Allochromatium vinosum DSM 180: one gene and its partner. The protein of the gene in region 2 interacts with the protein of the main gene of each other region in a pairwise test. Links are inferred from orthologs where the notes say so. Each region holds a gene or a part of one and is shown on either strand. Other genes may lie near its edges.

The links. The genes of interacting proteins can lie anywhere in the genome.
Region 1: the proteins of acpP (region 2) and bioH interact in binary tests that used the Escherichia coli proteins (3 or more experiments, as listed by UniProt). The link is inferred for Allochromatium vinosum DSM 180 from one-to-one orthologs.

What each region holds. Positions count from the first base shown.
Region 1 is NC_013851.1:599,441-605,060, forward strand. What follows is about bases 83-2,984. They hold bioH (pimeloyl-ACP methyl ester esterase BioH), read right to left. Parts: upstream 1,976-2,984; coding sequence 1,190-1,975; downstream 83-1,189. Other genes in these bases: bioD (dethiobiotin synthase), read right to left, coding at 83-285; bioC (malonyl-ACP O-methyltransferase BioC), read right to left, coding at 282-1,157; bioF (8-amino-7-oxononanoate synthase), read right to left, coding at 2,160-2,984. In the rest of the region: more of bioD, read right to left, coding at 1-82; more of bioF, read right to left, coding at 2,985-3,338; biotin synthase BioB, read right to left, coding at 3,349-4,392; ALVIN_RS02630 (ComF family protein), read left to right, coding at 4,573-5,289; ALVIN_RS02635 (hypothetical protein), read right to left, coding at 5,304-5,620. UniProt on the Escherichia coli protein: The physiological role of BioH is to remove the methyl group introduced by BioC when the pimeloyl moiety is complete. It allows to synthesize pimeloyl-ACP via the fatty acid synthetic pathway through the hydrolysis of the ester bonds of pimeloyl-ACP esters.
Region 2 is NC_013851.1:2,167,169-2,174,239, forward strand. The notes cover bases 72-2,731. They hold acpP (acyl carrier protein), read right to left. Parts: upstream 1,690-2,731; coding sequence 1,453-1,689; downstream 72-1,452. Other genes in these bases: fabF (beta-ketoacyl-ACP synthase II), read right to left, coding at 103-1,341; fabG (3-oxoacyl-ACP reductase FabG), read right to left, coding at 1,844-2,584; fabD (ACP S-malonyltransferase), read right to left, coding at 2,577-2,731. Outside these bases: pabC (aminodeoxychorismate lyase), read right to left, coding at 1-46; more of fabD, read right to left, coding at 2,732-3,521; ALVIN_RS09415 (beta-ketoacyl-ACP synthase III), read right to left, coding at 3,590-4,546; phosphate acyltransferase PlsX, read right to left, coding at 4,546-5,628; rpmF (50S ribosomal protein L32), read right to left, coding at 5,628-5,804; ALVIN_RS09430 (YceD family protein), read right to left, coding at 5,867-6,409; ALVIN_RS09435 (response regulator transcription factor), read right to left, coding at 6,830-7,071. UniProt on the Escherichia coli protein: Carrier of the growing fatty acid chain in fatty acid biosynthesis.

The DNA.
Region 1 (5,620 bases), 1.6 Mb from region 2 along the record:
GAGTTCGATCGAGATCCCGACCTCTGCGGCAGCCACATGGGGGGCGATCGGTCGCGCGAAGGCATAGGGATTGACGAGCGCATAGGGCACTGCGTGCGTGCCCTGGGCCTGGATGCGTTCGGCATCCGCGTTGCGCAGTCCCTCGGGATGCTGATCGCAGCCGCTCGCGACCGGCTTCATGCCCAGCACCCGCTGTCCGCGTGCCTGCAGGGCGGCCATGAGTCCGAGCGTGATCTCGGTCTTGCCGCAGCCGGTATCCGTGCCTGTGATGAAGAATCCGCTCATGGTTCGACCGCCCGGCGGCGTCCGCCGATCGCTGAGAGTGGGATGGCGACTTCGCCGCCGGTTTGACGGTGTTCGGCCGGCTCGGGCGCCCAGGCATGTCCGTACAAGACCTCATAGCTGGCCGGCAGACGGCCGTCGCGCCTGTGGGTCTCGTAGGCGTCGGCGAGTGCGGCCAGTCGCGCGCGGCCGGTCAGGGCGCGTGGACGGGCGTCTGTGGCATTGCGTGCGCCGAGTGTCTTGAGATCGCGCATCAGACCCTGAACGTCGTCATAGGTCAGCGTCAGACGATCGGCGTCCATCACCGGATCGGCGAAGCGGGCGCGCACCAGGGCATCGCCGATGTCGTGCATGTCCAGGAAGGGGCTGACGTGGGTGTGTTCGTCGACCTGGCTCCAGGCGGCGCGCAGTTCCTTGAGCGTATCCGGGCCGAAGGTGGTGAAGAGCAGCAGTCCGCCCGGACGCAGCACCCGTCGGCATTCGCTGAAGGTGCGCTCCAGGTCGTTGCACCACTGGAGCGCGGCATTGGAGACGATCAGATCCACCGCGCCGTCGGCCAGCGGCAGCGACTCGGCATCGGCGCAGACGCACAGCGGCCGACGCCACCAGCTTCCGCGTCGGCGCGCCTGGAGCAGCATCCCGTGGGCGAAGTCCAGCGCCAGTACGCGCGCCTTGGGATAGCGACGGGCGAGCGGGTCGATGGCATAGCCGGTACCGGCGCCAAGGTCGAGAATGCGTTGGGGCGCGAGTCGAATGTAGTCGAGCCGCCCGAGCATCCGGTCGGCGATCTCGCGCTGGAGCACAGCAACGCTGTCATAGTCGGCGGCGGCGCGTTCGAAGCTGAGCCGGGCGCGGGTCTTGTCGATCGGGTGCATGATGGCGGCCTTGGGGTCTGGCGTCGTGATGTTCAAAGGGCGTCCAGAAAGGTGCGGATGGCCCGACCGGTTTCGTGGGGGTGCGAGATGTGGGGCGCATGGGCCGCGCCCGCGATGGTCTCGACCCGCGCTTCGGGCATCAGCAGTTCGATGCGTTCGGCGACCCGTGCCGGGACCAGGGTGTCGTGTTGGCCGAAGAGCCAGAGCGTCGGGCAGCGGATGTCGGGGAGCTGGGGGCGCAGGTCTTCCTCGCGCAGCAGATCCAGGCCCAGGGCGAGCGCGGCGGGCTTGGGTTCGGGACGTGCGGCCAGTTCCTGTTTGAGGGTGCGGAGTGTCTCGCGCGCGGTGTCGCTGCCGCGCGTTTGCAGGGCCAGGAAGCGGTTCAGGGTGCCGCTCGGGTCGGCGAGCAGGCCGTCGTGGAACTGGGCCAGGGTCGCTTCGGGCATGGCGGGCGTCCAGTCGGTCGCCTGGGTGAAGCGCGGGGTGGCGGTCAGGAGGATCAGTCCGGCGACGCGCTTGGGCGCGTGCAGGGCGGCGGCCAGGGCGATGAGTCCGCCCAGCGACCAGCCGACCCAGACGGCGCGTTCGGGGGCGGCGTCCAGGCAGGCTTCGGCCCAGCCCCAGAGGTCGTCGCGGCCGGTGGGGAAGGGGCTGTCGCCATGTCCGGGCAGGTCGATGCGGTGTTGGGTCAGGCCGTTCCAGGTCGGCTCGGGGACGCCGTTCCAGATGGCCGAGTTCATGCCCCAGCCGTGGAGGAGGACCAGGTCGGCGGTGGTTTCAGGGGTTGGAGTGTGCGGGGGGGCGGATTGGTTCGACATCGGTTGTGGTTTCGGTGTGGTTGCTTGACTCGGTAGCTGGGTGGCTCGGGGCGCCGTCGTCGGGGGGACGCCGTGAATCCATCCCTGGAGGCTTGACGACCGCATCCATGCGGTCGACACCCCCCGCCGACGGCGCCCCGAACCATCCGTTGGCCGTATCACGGGCGGCTGGGCGTTGGTTCGGTCAGGTCGGTAGTCTGGCCAGGGCCGCGAGCAGTCGGTCGATGTCGTCGGCAGTGTGCGCGGCTGAGAGTGTGATACGCAGCCGCGCCGTGCCTTCGGGAACCGTTGGGGGGCGAATGGCTGTGACCAGGAGGCCGGCGGCTTCGAGCGCGGCGCTCCAGGCCAGTGCCTGTTCGGCGCTGCCGGCCAGGATCGGCTGGATGGGTGTGGGCGAGTCCATCAGGTTCAGTCCGATTCGGGTCGCTCCGGTACGAAAGCGCTCGATCCACTCGGTGAGCCGTTCGCGCCGCCAGTGTTCGCGTCGGGTGATGGCGAGGCTGGCGAGCGTGGCTTCGGCCAGTGCCGGTGGGGTGGCCGTGGTGTAGATGTAACTGCGTGCGCTCTGGATCAGGGTCTCGATCAGTTCCTCGGAGCCGGCGACGAAAGCGCCGAAGGTGCCGAACGCCTTGCCGAGCGTGCCCATCAGGATGGGGACGTCTTCGGGGCCGAGTCCGAAGTGATCCAGTGAGCCACGTCCTTCGTGTCCCAGCACGCCCAATCCGTGCGCGTCGTCGACCATCAGCCAGGCGCCGGAGTCGCGCGCGATGGTGGCGAGTTCAGGCAATGGAGCCAGATCGCCGTCCATGCTGAAGACGCCGTCGGTGACGATGAGCCGCGCGGGGTCGCTGTCGATCAGGCGTTTGAGTGCCTGGGCGTCGGCGTGCGGATAGCGGCGCAGTCGGGCGCGTGACAGCAGGGCGCCGTCGAGCAGTGAGGCGTGATTGAGCCGGTCCTCGAACACCGTGTCGGTCCGTCCGGCCAGGGCGCTGATGACGCCCAGGTTGGCCATGTAGCCGGTCGAGAACAGCAGGGCGCGCGGGCGGCCGGTGAACGCGGCCAGCGCCTCTTCCAGTGCCTGATGCGCGCGGCTGTGGCCGTTGACCAGATGCGCCGCGCCGCTGCCCACGCCCCAGCGTTCGGCCCCGTCGCGCAGGGCGGCGATCACCTCGGGGTGATTGGCCAGACCCAGATAGTCGTTGCCGCAAAAGCTCAGCATCGGTCGGCCGTCGACCCGCGCCTGGGGCTGCTGCGGGCTGTCCTGGAGTCGGCGGCGGCGATAGAGCGACTGCGCCTTGAGCGCGTCGAGTCGCGGGCGCAGTTCGGTCTCGGGGTTGGTGCGGCTGGACGGCGGTCGCTCCATGTCTCGCGCCTCAGAGCCGGATCTTGTGCTCGGTGGTCTTGTGGCAGGCGCCCGGCTCGGTGCGTTCGGCCTCGACCTGCTCGAAAGCCAGTCCGAGACGCTCGAACAGCCGCCGGTCGCGGTCGGACTCGGCATTGGGCGCGGTCAGCAGCCGCTCGCCGTAGAAGATCGAGTTGGCGCCGGCCAGGAAGCAGAGCGCCTGCAACTCGTCGCTCATCTCACTGCGTCCGGCCGAGAGGCGCACATGCGAACGCGGCATGATGATCCGCGCCGCCGCGACCACGCGCACGAACTCGAAGGGATCGAGCGCGTCGACGCCGAACAGCGGCGTGCCCTCGACCTGGACCAGCAGATTGATGGGGACGGATTCGGGATGCGCCGGCAGATTGGTGAGCTGGCGCAGCATGGAGGCGCGGTCGCGGCGCGATTCGCCCATGCCGAGGATGCCGCCGCTACAGGTCTTGAGTCCGACCGCGCGGATGTGTTCCAGGGTGTCGAGCCGATCCTGATAGGTGCGGGTGCTGATGACCTGACCGTAGAATTCGGGCGAGGTGTCGAGGTTGTGGTTGTAATAGTCGAGTCCGGCGTCCTTGAGCCGGCGTGCCTGTTCGGCGGTCAGCATGCCGAGGGTGACGCAGGTTTCCAGCCCGAGCGCGTGGATGCCCTCGACCATGGCGATCACCTGTTCGAGATGGCGGTCGGTCGGGTTGCGCCAGGCCGCGCCCATGCAGAAGCGGGTCGCGCCCTGGGACTTGGCGGTGCGCGCCGCCTCCAGCACGGTGTCGAGCGGCAGGATGCGCTCGGGTTCGACGTCCGTTGCATGGCGCGCGCTCTGGCCGCAATAGCCGCAATCCTCGGGGCAGGCGCCGGTCTTGATGCTCAGCAGCGTGCTGACCTGAATGGTATTGGGATCGAAGTGGGCGCGGTGGACGCTCTGAGCCGTGAACAGCAGATCGTTGAACGGCTGATCGAGGATCGCTTCGATCTCGTCGAGAGACCAATCGTGACGGAGTGCGGGCGGCGACTGGAAGGCGGTGGTATGAATCTGTGACATGGGCGGAAGGAACCGGATGTGGCTTCGAAATCGGTCGTGACGAAGCGATAAAAGGCCCATTACTCTAAAGGGCTTGTTTGACTTGTCAACTGATTTTGGTTCTCAAGGTTTACAACTCGATCCGCTGACGTCGGTTCCGCTGGTGTGTGAGGGATGTCATGATCGAAGGGAGACAGCGCCGTGTGGAAACTCGGTTTTGGGGGCGATCGCAGTCTGCTCGACAGCCTGTTCCCGCCGACCTGTCTGCTCTGCGGCGCGCCCGGCGAGCAGGGCCGCGATCTCTGCGCCGGCTGCGCGCTGGATCTGCCCTACAATCTCCGTGCCTGCGCCCGGTGCGCGCGTCCCTTTCTGGTTCCACTGCCGGACGGGGCGATCTGCGGCGATTGCGAGCGCCGCCCGCCGCCGTTCGACGCCTGCCTGACGGCCTTTCGCTACGAGGGGGCGGTGCCCTTTCTGATCACGGGCGCCAAGTTCCGTGGGCGGCTCAACGCCGCGCGGCTGCTGGGTCAGTGTCTGGCCGAGCAGGCGCGCGAGTCGGCGGACGACTGGCCCGAGGCGCTGGTCCCTGTGCCGCTGCATCCGCGACGCCAGCGCACGCGCGGCTACAACCAGGCGCTGGAGATCGCGCGTGTCACAGGCCGCGCGCTGTCCCTTCCGGTCGAACCGCGTCTCGTCGCCCGCACCCGCGCCACGCCGCCCCAGACCGAACTGACGGCACGCGCCCGGCGGCGCAACATCCGGGGCGCCTTCAAGGCGGTTGAAGCTCTCACGGGGCGGCATCTGGCCATCGTCGATGATGTGATGACGACCGGCGGCACGGTCTCCGAACTGAGTCAGGTGTTGATCGACGCCGGTGCCGTGCGGGTCGATGTCTGGGCCGTGGCGCGGACGCTCTAATCTCAGGCGTGGATTCAGCCCGACGGCTGTCGGTACAGCCCGCGCGACTCGATATGACGGTCGATCTGTTCGATCAGGCGCTGGTACTCACGCCGCTTGTCCGTGCCGAGACGATCCTCGAAGCGTGCCTGACTCAGTCCCTCCGGCAGACTGTCGATACGCGGCATGACGTCGTCCTCCCGTAACCCCGCACGCGCGACGGACTGAAGCCACCGGGCGCTCGACGCGCTTTCGGTGGCCAGCCGTGCAAAGCGGATGCCGGCACGGTTGGCCGTCATGTCGGCGAAGCTGAAGCCGCTGCCGCCATTGGCGTCCGACATCTCCTTGTACC
Region 2 (7,071 bases):
CGATCAAGACCCGAGACGGGGCGCCGATTCCTGGCGTCGTGGCCATGTCGCGCGCCCTGCCCGACCGGTCTCCCTGGTCCCGGTCTCCAGACGGAGACCGGATCAGAGACGCCGGAAGATGAGCGTCCCGTTGGTGCCGCCGAAACCGAACGAGTTGGACATCGCCACATCGATCGTCATCTGACGCGCCGTATTGGGAACGCAGTCGAGATCGCAATCCGGGTCCGGGGTGTGATAGTTGATGGTCGGCGGCGCGACCTGATCGCGGATGGCCAGGATGGTGAAGATGGCCTCGGCGCCACCGGCCGCGCCCAGCATGTGCCCGGTCATGGACTTGGTCGAGCTGACCGCGAGCTTGTAGGCATAGTCACCGAAGGCACGCTTCACGGCACGCGTCTCGGCCACATCGCCGGCCGGCGTCGAGGTACCGTGCGCGTTGATGTACTGGACTTGCTCGGTGTTCAGGCCGCCATCGTTCAGCGCCATGCGCATACATTCGGAGGCGCCCTCACCATCTTCCGAGGGTGCCGTCATGTGATAGGCGTCGGAGTTCATACCGACACCGACCAGTTCGGCATAGATGGTCGCGCCGCGCGCCTTGGCGTGCTCGTACTCTTCGAGCACCACGACACCGGCACCGTCGCTGAGCACGAAGCCGTCACGATCCTTGTCGAACGGACGGCTGGCCGCCTCGGGATCGTCGTTGCGGGTCGAGAGGGCGCGCGCGGCGGCAAAGCCACCGAGACCGACCGGCGAGGTCGCCATCTCAGCACCACCGGCCAGCATCACGTCGACATAGCCGTGACGGATCATGATCGCCGCCTCGCCGATGTTGTGCGTGCCGGTCGCGCAGGCCGAGACGATCGAATAATTGGGACCTTTGAGGCCGAACTTGATCGAGAGGTTGCCGGCCACCATGTTGACGATGTTGGCGGGCACGAAGAAGGGCGAAATGCGACGCGGACCCTTCTCGCGATAGACCTCGTAGTTGTTCTCGATGCCGGTGATACCACCGATACCGGACCCGATGGCCACGCCGATGCGCCGACAGTTGGACTCGTTGACCTCCAGTCCGGAATCGGCGATGGCCTGACAGCCGGCCGCCAAGCCGTAATGGATGAACTTGTCCATCTTCTTGGCGTCCTTCTCCGAGACGTAGTCGCTCGGATCGAAGCCATAGATCGGACCGCCGAAGCGGGTGCTGAACGGGGCGATATCGAAATGGGTGATCGGTTTGATTCCGCTCTTTCCGGCGAGGATGTTGTCCCACGCGGACTTGACGTCCAGACCAACCGGTGCCACGAGGCCCAATCCGGTGACTACTACCCTTCTGCCTGCCATCACTTACCTCTATCGTCGTTCAGAACGCCACGTTCGACGAGCCCATGCTGCGCCCTCGTTTCAAGGCCGAAGCCTGGCGCCTGGCGTTAAATCTATCCGCTCGACCTGATCTCAGGCCTGGTGCGCGTTGATGTAGTCGATGGCCTGTTGGACCGTGGTGATCTTCTCGGCGTCTTCGTCCGGAATCTCGGTCTCGAACTCCTCTTCGAGGGCCATGACCAGTTCCACGGTGTCGAGCGAGTCCGCTCCCAGATCGTCGACGAAGGACGCCTCTGGGTTGACTTCTTCTTCCTTCACACCCAGCTGGTCCACCACGATTTTGCGAACTCGATCTTCAACGCTGCTCATAGGATTGATTCCTCTCGAATGACAAAAATTGGCCCCAGTGGGCCGGGGTGTATTCTAGTGACAAACAAGATGCGATGAAAGCCGAGATCGCGATCGATTGAAGACATTCAACATCTTGTTTTGAAACGAATAACAAAGAAACACCAACAAGCGATCACACCATGTGCATGCCGCCATTGACATGCAGGGTCTCGCCTGTGATGTAGGCACCGCCCGGCGAGGCCAGAAAGACCACTGCGCTGGCAATCTCTTCCGGCTGGCCGAGCCGCCCGAGCGGGATGGCGCCGAGCAGGGTCTGGCGGTGCGCCTCGGGCAGTTCCTTGGTCATGTCGGTGTCGATGAAGCCGGGCGCAACACAGTTGACCGTGATCCCGCGCGAGCCGACTTCACGTGCCAGCGACTTGGTGAAGCCCATCATACCGGCCTTGGCGGCGGCATAGTTGGTCTGACCGGCGTTGCCCATCGACCCGACGACCGAGGCGATATTGATGATGCGACCCTTGCGCGCCTTGGTCATGGCACGCAGACAGCCCTTGGAGAGCCGATAGAGCGAAGTCAGGTTGGTGTCGATGACCGCGTCCCACTCCTCGTCCTTCATGCGCATCAGCAGGTTGTCGCGGGTGATGCCGGCGTTGTTGACCAGGATGCTCGGCGCGCCGAGACGCTCGGTGATCTGAGCCAGGGTCGCCTCGACGGAGGCCGGGTCGGAGACGTTCAGCACCAGACCCAGGCCCTGATGGCCGGCGCCGGTCAGCGCCTGTTCGATGGCCTGAGCACCGGATTCAGTGGTGGCGGTGCCGACGACCGTGGCGCCCTGCTCGGCCAGCGCCATGGCGATGGCCCGTCCGATTCCACGCGAAGCGCCAGTGACCAGCGCGATTTCACCCTTAAGCATTCGAGGTTGCCTCCAGTGCCGCCTCCAGCGTCTTCGGATCGAAGACCGGCAGCGTCGTCAGATTGTCAGCGATGCGTTTGTTCAACCCGGTCAGCACCTTGCCCGGACCGCATTCGAGCGCGGTGGTCACGCCCTGCGCGGCGACGGATGCGACCGTCTCGACCCAGCGTACCGGGCTGTAGAGCTGCTCGACCAGCCGGCGGCGCAGCGACTCGACGTCCTCGGCCGGAGCGACGTTGACGTTATGAATCACAGTCACGCTCGGCACGGCCAGCGCCACATCGGCCAGACGTTCGGCCAGGCGGTCGGCCGCCGGGCGCATCAGGGCGCAGTGTGACGGCACGCTCACCGGCAGCGGCAGCGCGCGCTTGGCGCCGGCCGCCTTGGCGGCGTCGATGGCGCGTGCAACGGCAGCGGCCGAACCGGCGATCACGACCTGACCGGGCGAGTTGAAATTGACGGCGGACAGCACTTCGCCCTGGGCCTGTTCGGCACAGAGGGCCACGACCTGCGCGTCCTCCAGTCCGAGCACGGCGGCCATGGCACCCTCGCCCGCCGGCACGGCTTCCTGCATGAAGCGCGCGCGATCGGCGGCGAGCCGGATGCCGTCGGCGAAGCTTAGTGCACCGGCGGCAACCAGCGCTGCATACTCGCCGAGACTGTGCCCGGCCATCACGGTCGCCGGACGACCGCCGGACTGCTGCCAGACGCGCCATACGGCAACACCCGCAGCGAGCATCGCCGGCTGGGTGTTCTCGGTGCGATCCAGATCCTCCTTTGGCCCCTGGCCGACCAGCGACCAGAGATCGCGCCCGAGCGCGTCGGAGGCTTCCTCGAAGGTGTGCTTGACACTCGAATGGGACTCGGCGAGCGCGTCGAGCATGCCGACCGCTTGCGAACCCTGACCGGGAAAGAAGACAGCGAGTTGTTGCGTCATGGGGCTTGCAGAATCGTTCAGTGGTCGATGGTCATGAGCCGGGCGCCTGCACTCGGCTCAAGGTGGAATCAATAGCGGACGAGCACCGAACCCCAGGTGAATCCGCCGCCGAAGGCTTCCATCAGCAGCGTCTCGCCGCGCTGGATGCGCCCATCGCGCACCGCCTGATCGAAGGCCAGCGGGATCGAGGCCGAGGAGGTGTTGCCATGCTCGGCGACGGTCACGATCACGCGTTCCATCGGCAGGTCGAGCTTGCGCGCCGTGGCCTGGATGATGCGGATGTTGGCCTGGTGCGGAATCAGCCAGTCGATCGCGTCCTTGGTCAGCCCGTTGGCTTCCAGGGTCTCGTCGACGATGCGCCCGAGCGTGGTGACGGCAAAGCGGAACACCTCATTGCCGCGCATCTCCAGCTTGGCCAGATCGGCCCGGCCATTGCCGTGACCGCCCGGCACCTGGAGCAGCTCCTTGTAGGCGCCATCGGCATGGATATGGGTCGAGATGATCCCCGGCTCGTCGGCTGCGCCCAGCACTACGGCGCCGGCGCCGTCGCCAAACAGCACGCAGGTGGTGCGATCGTTCCAGTCGAGCAATCGCGAGATGGTCTCGGCACCGACGACCAGTACATGCTTGGCGGCACCGGCGCGGATGTATTTGTCGGCCACGTCCATCGCATAGACGAAACCGGCACAGACCGCCTGGAGATCGAAGGCCGGACAGCCATGCACGTCCAGCCGCTGCTGGAGCAGACAGGCGGTACTTGGAAAGAATTGATCGGGCGTGGTGGTCGCGACCAGGATCAGATCCAGGTCGGCCGGATGGAGACCGGCTGCTTCCAGGGCACGGCGCGCCGCGATCTCGGCCAGATCGCAGCAGGTCTCACCCTCGGACGCCAGATGACGCTTCTCGATGCCGGTGCGCTCGCGAATCCAACTATCCGTAGTATCGACGATTGCTTCCAGATCGGCGTTGGTCATGACCCGGGACGGCAGATAGCCCCCGGTGCCGAGGATGCGCGAGAACTTCATCAGGCCGATTCCCTGTACTGCTCAGTGTCGAGATGGCGCCCGACTTGATCGCCGATGCGTTGGGGGATATTGGCGCGGATCTCCTTCTCGGCGATATAGATCGCGTTCTCGAAGGCGACTTCGTCGGCCCCGCCGTGACTCTTGACCACGATGCCGCGCAGACCCAGCAGACTCGCCCCGTTGTAGCGGCGCGGGTCCATGTCGCGGCGGAATTTCTTGAGGATCGGCAACGCGACCAAGCCGGCCAGACGGGTCAGCAGGTTGCGCTTGAACTGAGCCGAGAGCGACTGACCGATGAACTTAGCCACGCCCTCACTGCTCTTGAGCGCGACATTGCCGACGAAGCCGTCGCTGACCACGACATCCAGGTCGTCGAGATAGATGCCGTTGCCCTCGACATAGCCGACATAGTTGAGGTTGCTGCGCGCCAGCCACTCGTGGGCCTGCTTGACCTGCTCGTTGCCCTTGATCTCTTCCTGCCCGATGTTGAGCAGCGCGACCTTGGGGCGTTCGATGCCGTCGACGGCCGAGACCAGCTCACTGCCCATGACGGCGAACTGGAACAGATGCTCGGCGGTGCAGTCGACGTTGGCGCCGAGATCGAGCATATGAGTATGCCCGTGGAGCGAGGGCACGGCGGTGCAGATGGCAGGCCGATCGATGTGCGGCAGGGTCTTGAGCACGAAGCGCGCGGTGGCCATGAGAGCGCCGGTGTTGCCGGCACTGACGCAGGCCTGGGCCTCACCGTCCTTGACCAGATCGATGGCCACCCGCATCGAGGAATCTTTCTTGCCGCGCAGCGCCTTGGAGGGCGACTCATCCATCCCGACCTCCTGGGTCGCATGACGGATACGCAGCCGGTCGCGCGGGGCGTCACCGAGATAGGGCGCGAGGCGCGCCTCGTCGCCGACCAGGATCAGATCGGCGTGCGGGTTGTCGGCCAGATAGCGCAGGGCCGCCGGAACCACGACTTGGGGGCCGTGATCCCCGCCCATGGCGTCCAAGGCAATCGTGCAACGGAGCTTGGCGGCACCGCGCTCGTCCGTGGATTGCACGACGCTGAAGCGGCCCGGCGCCGACATCACTCGGCCCGATCCAGAACCTTGCGGCCGCGATAGAAACCGTCGGCCGTGACGTGATGACGGCGATGGGTCTCGCCGCTGGTCGGGTCGACCGACAGAGTCGGCTTGGTCAGCGCATCGTGCGAACGGCGCATGCCGCGCTTGGAAGGAGTCTTGCGATTCTGTTGGACGGCCATTGGTACTCTCCAGTGTGGGAGGTGCGCGGAACCCGGCCGCCTCCCGATCGTGTGTCAAAAATCTACTGTTGCTTCAGGCGTTCGAGGATGGCGAATGGATGGCGCGGTTGCTCCATGTCCTCGGCGGACGGCCGCTCCGGTTCGGGCATCGCGTTCCTGTCGCCACTCGCCGCCTCGGGCGCTTGGCACTCGCCGACCGGATGCCGGGGAAACGGCGGGATCGCGAGCAGGAGTTCGTCTTCGATGAGTTCGAACGGATCAAGACTGTCGTCCGTCACCACCAGCGTTTCATAGTCGCTCTCGGACGCTTTGGCGTTCGGCTCGACTCGCACCAGACGCAGCGCCAGGGGCGCCTCCAGATCGAGCCAGAAATCACTCAGGCAGCGCTGACAGAGCAGGCGTAGCCGCACCCGCGCCCAGCCTTCGAGTATCGGCCCCAACTCCGCGTTGCGTCCGAATTCGAGCCGATATGCGACGCGCGCCAGCGCCTCACCCTTGTCGGCGATCCCGACCTCCAGCAGTCTGGGAAAGCGCTCCAAGGGCAACTCACCCCCGAACGACAAGCCGCTCTTGGCGGCGCGCCAGGGGTCTATATGATCAGGCAAGGCGGTCGACATAAGCGCGCAAGCCTAACCGATGGCCAAGATCGCCGTCAATCACATGAGTCCTTGAAATCCTGACTCGGCGCACAAAAAAAATTCCCCCGTCACCCCAGCGGACCGAAGTCGACGGAGGTAGCGAGGGTATGCGAATGGATGAACGCGCTCTATCCCGAACTCGGACCGACCGGATGCCGGCCACGCCATGGCGCGCGATTTCGTGTGTCAGTCCTCGGACGGGTCGCGAATCCGACCGAGGGATCTCCTCGTCTTCTTCTCTTTGTCTACGAGCCGGCGATGATCTGCAATTTCAATCGCCTGCATTGAAGAATTAGAATAGACGAAGCCATCGAAAGGAGATATCCGTAGGATCACTCAATTCGACTCCCGGTCCGCCAAACACGGCTCGACCCTCCTGCCCCCGTCTCAGGCCCCCGAACGCGGCTCGAGTGTTTGACACACGACCGACATCCGGCAGAGTTCAGCGAGATTGCCGGCCCCCATCTTTTCCATCATGCGTGCGCGGTGGTTCTCGACGGTGCGCGGGCTGATGCCGAGCTGGCGGGCGATGTCCTTGTTGGTCAGGCCACGTGTGGTCAGGGTCAGAACCTCGTGCTCGCGCGGGGTCAACTGCCGGAAACGCTCGCGGATGTCGTATTCGGTGGCGG